Regions from separate parts of the Marinobacter nauticus ATCC 49840 genome, predicted to be linked through region 2. Evidence: riboswitches for the same ligand, from Rfam matches in the RefSeq annotation. Region 2 holds a riboswitch; the other holds the start of a gene.
What was found. A riboswitch is a leader RNA that binds a small molecule or an ion and turns the genes downstream of it on or off. The one in region 2 is predicted to bind thiamine pyrophosphate.
Positions count from the first base shown of each region.

Region 1: linked by a shared signal. The riboswitch ahead of thiC (phosphomethylpyrimidine synthase ThiC) and the one ahead of thiB (thiamine ABC transporter substrate binding subunit) in region 2 are both predicted to bind thiamine pyrophosphate.

Region 1 is NC_017067.1:699,113-701,313, forward strand. It holds gene MARHY_RS03225 (TolC family outer membrane protein) at 1-608, opposite strand, end outside; TPP riboswitch at 795-908, shown strand; gene thiC (phosphomethylpyrimidine synthase ThiC) at 992-2,201, shown strand, end outside.
Region 2 is NC_017067.1:2,104,099-2,106,299, reverse strand. It holds gene MARHY_RS09795 (ABC transporter permease subunit) at 1-272, opposite strand, end outside; gene thiB (thiamine ABC transporter substrate binding subunit) at 277-1,281, opposite strand; TPP riboswitch at 1,330-1,421, opposite strand; gene MARHY_RS09785 (murein L,D-transpeptidase catalytic domain family protein) at 1,586-2,201, shown strand, end outside.

The DNA of each region.
Region 1 (2,201 bases), 1.4 Mb from region 2:
AGCTGCTCCCGGGCGACATTCAGCTGGTTGTCGGCTGCGATGCGCTGGCTTTTGCTGTCGTCATAGCTGGCGCGGGCTTCGTACACCTCGGTGATGGCGATCAGGCCGACGTCGAAGCGTTCCTGCGCCTGTTCATACTGGCGCTGGATTGCTGCTTCAGTCGCGCGAGCTGTTGCAACGGTATCCTGAGCGCGCAGGACATTAAAATAGGCGGTTGCAACATCCAGAATCAGTTGTTGCTGGGCCAGGTTGTACTGGGCCTGGGCGGCTTCGGTCTGGAACTGGCTGGCGTCGTAGCGGAACCAGTTGTCGGCGCGGAAAACCGGTTGCGACAATTGCACGCCATAGTTGAATGACTTGTAGCTGTCTCCCGGGCCGTTTTCAGCGTCGAAATCCGTGTGGTTGGCTTCGGCAAACGCACCAACCTGCGGCAATAAGGTACTCTTGCTCACATCGCTGGCGGCTTGCTGGGCCTGAAACTGTGCCAGCGCAGAGGCGATGCCGGAGTCATATGACAGTGCCTGCTCATAAGCCTCCACAAGATCCAGAGAGAAAGCGGGCTGGGCTGCCAGCAGGGTGATCAAACCTGGAAGTAAACGTTTCTTCATTATTGCTCCTGAAAACTATCTCCGGGCATCCGTGATCTGGACACAGGTATCGGCAGGTCAACGTGTAGAGCGCGGGTTTATCCCGATAGTGACCCAAAGGTATTGGTGGCCCATTATGGACAATAATCGTTCCCGTCTCTACACTTGAAAAGCTCACTCATTTTGTGAGCAAAACAGAATATTTATCGCGTCTTGACGGGGTGCTGATTCGCCTGAAGCAGGTGATCGGCTGAGATTGCAACGCAGAACCCGCGACCTGATCCGGATAATACCGGCGTAGGGATTAAGACCGTACGAACCATGCCGGAAGTAGGTTTCGAATTACCTTCGGCATAACTCCGTCATACGCGACCCGACCACCTGAGCAAACACGGGAGCAGACGATGACGGATATCCCATCCTACCTGAGCGATTCCGCACAAGTAGACTCCGCAGCAATCAAACCATTACCAAGCTCACGAAAAATATACGTGCAGGGTAGCCGAGCCGATCTGCGCGTGCCTATGCGGGAAATTACTGTGGGCGACACGCCCACTGAAATGGGCGGCGAAAAGAACCCGCCAGTGGTGGTGTACGACACCTCCGGGCCCTATTCAGACCCGGAAGCCAGCATTGATCTGCGCAAGGGGCTGCCGCCGGTGCGCGCTGCATGGATTGCCGAACGCGGCGATGTCGAACAACTGGAAGGGTATACCTCTGAGTTTACCCGCCGGCGTATGAAAGATCCGACTCTGGATCCGCTCCGGTTTATGGACGAGCGCAAACCCCTGCGTGCCAAACCCGGCAACAATGTGTCCCAAATGCATTACGCCCGGCGGGGCATTGTCACTCCGGAAATGGAATACATTGCCATCCGGGAGAACATGAAGCTGCAGGAAGCCCGAGAGAATGGATTGCTGGCCGAGCAGCACCCCGGGCAGTCATTCGGTGCCAACCTGCCGAAAGAAATTACCCCGGAATTTGTCCGCGACGAAGTGGCCCGTGGCCGCGCCATCATTCCAGCCAACATCAACCACCCGGAAATCGAACCGATGATCATCGGTCGCAACTTCCTGGTGAAGATCAACGGCAACATTGGCAACTCGGCAGTGACCTCCTCCATTGAAGAGGAAGTGGAAAAACTCACCTGGGGCATTCGCTGGGGAGCGGATACCATCATGGATCTGTCCACCGGAAAGAACATTCACGAAACCCGGGAATGGATCATCCGCAACTCCCCGGTCCCCATCGGCACCGTGCCCATCTACCAGGCCCTGGAAAAAGTCGGCGGCGTGGCCGAAGATCTGACCTGGGAAATCTTCCGCGACACCTTGATTGAACAGGCGGAGCAGGGCGTGGATTACTTCACCATCCATGCTGGCGTGCGCCTGCACCACGTACCGCTGACCGCCAAACGCACCACCGGCATTGTGTCCCGAGGTGGTTCCATCATGGCCAAGTGGTGCCTGGCTCACCACAAGGAAAGTTTCCTGTACGAGCACTTTGAAGACATCTGCGAAATCATGAAGGCCTATGATGTCTCCTTCAGTCTTGGTGACGGCCTGCGCCCGGGCTCCATTGCCGATGCCAATGATGCCGCCCAGTTTGGTGAAC
Region 2 (2,201 bases):
AAGCCTTTGTAGCGGGCGAGGGCGGTCGCCACCGGGAGCGCCAGCGCCAGGCTTAACAGGACAGATAAAAAGGCCTGCCAAAGGGTAAATCGGACCACGCTCTGGAAATAGGAGCTTGCTAGCGTGCGCCCCGGATCCAGCTCACCGGCCTCCTGTAGTATGCTCCCCAAGCCAAGTGCCACGAGCAGCAATAGCCCGGTGCCGAGTAACAGGCCGGGCCAGATTTGCCAGCCAGGATGGCTGAAGGGGGCGGCACTCGCGTGTGTTGGCATCACATCAGTCGGTCAGTGCATCAAGCCAGTCGTTCACCAACTGTCGGCGGATGGTGGCAACTTTCGCGGGGTTTATATACAGGGCTTCGGATGGTGTAATCAGCTTGTCGAAAACCTCTGGCAATTCATCCCCAAGATCAACGGCCGGATACATCACATTCTTCAGTGGAATATGACGCTGGAAGTTCGCGGTCAGCATGAAGTCCAGAAACTCTCTGGCAAGTGTCTTGTTATCGGAGCTTTCCACCAGGGCGGCGACTTCGACCTGCAGGTAATGTCCTTCATTGAAACGCGCCGCCTGATAACGGTCAGTTTTGTCGATAGCCATGTGATACGCAGGAGAGGTGCTGTAAGAGAGGATCATAGGCGCTTCGCCATTCATGAATAGCGAGAAATAACCGTCACTCCAGCTTTGGGTGGTTGCGAGAATCTTGTCGCTGAGCTGCTGCCACTTTGCGGGCGCTTCATCACCATAGACGGCATGCATCCAGAGCAACAGGCCGAGTCCCGGGGTGCTGGTGCGCGGGTCCTGAATAATGATCTTGAGATCCTCTGGCGCGTTGACCAGTTCTTCAAGGCTTGAGGGCGGCTCCGACAACTGCTCGGTATCGTAGACAAAGGCAAAATAGCCCCAGTCGTAGGGCACGAAAGTGTCGTCGTCCCAGTTAACAGGCAATGCCAGGCGTTCCAGTGATTGACCGTGGCGGCCCAGAAGGCCGGTTTGCCGAGCGGTCTCCATGGTGCCGGTATCCAGCCCCAGAACCACATCTGCCGGAGTGGAGCTTCCTTCCAGCCGGAGCCTTTGCAGAATGTCTCCGCCGCTGTCCAATACGGTGTAGTTCAGGGAGCACCCGCATTGGGCTTCAAACGCCTCTTTAACCGCGGGCCCCGGGCCCCATTCGGCGGCAAAGGAGGGATGGGTATACACATTCAGGGCGGTCGGTTCATCGGCGGCAACCATCAGCGGCAGCGACACGGCGAACAACGCGGGAATCAAGCGTGAAATCATACATTGGCACCTTGTTCAGTAGCGGGGGTGCCATGCCGCGAACACCACGAAAGGTGGTGACTCAATCCCTACGCCGGTATTAACCGGGTCAGGTTCCGCGGGTATGGTCTCAGCCCTTCCAGGCACCCCGTTGAGTTGAGTCAATGCTATCACGCCGGAGCCACACCCCGGAATTCGTATGTTTGATTACTGCTTGTTTATTTTTTGTACGGCGATGACGGGTGTCTCATTTTTTATTGATAGAATGGGGCATTTTTTGATCTGCGGATTTATGCAGCTTCTATCTGGTTGAGAGGTAAGTTTGATGCCAAAGCATCACAAACGACGAAAGATTTCTGCCCTGGTTGCAGGCGCGCTTTTTACCCTTGGGTTGTCGGCCGCAGGCCACGCCCAAACCGCGAACGATGATATGTTTGGACGTTTGGCCTCCGCGGCTCCCAAGCTCAGCCCGCAGGTTCTCGAAGCTGCACTCAAGGCAACCCGTTGTGCCATCAGCAATGGCACAGCCATGCCAGAGCGGCTGGCTGTGATCGACTTCTCTTTGCCGTCCTCGAAAGAAAGACTGTGGCTGTTCGATCTGAACGAAGGAGAATTAATCCTTCGTGACCTCGTGGCTCACGGTAAAAACTCCGGTAATGCTGAGGCAACCGCATTTTCCAATATCGAGGGCAGTCACCAGTCCAGTATCGGCCTGTTCAAAGCCGCCGAATCCTATCGGGGTTCCCATGGCTATTCGTTGCGCCTTGACGGACTGGAACCAGGGTTCAATGATCTTGCTCGTCAGCGGGCAATTGTTATCCATGGTGCAGACTACGTTCAGGACAGCTGGGTAACAAAGTACGGCAGAATCGGCCGTAGTCACGGCTGCCCGGCAGTAGACAATCAAATCATCAAAACCGTGGTAGACGAGCTCAAGGGCG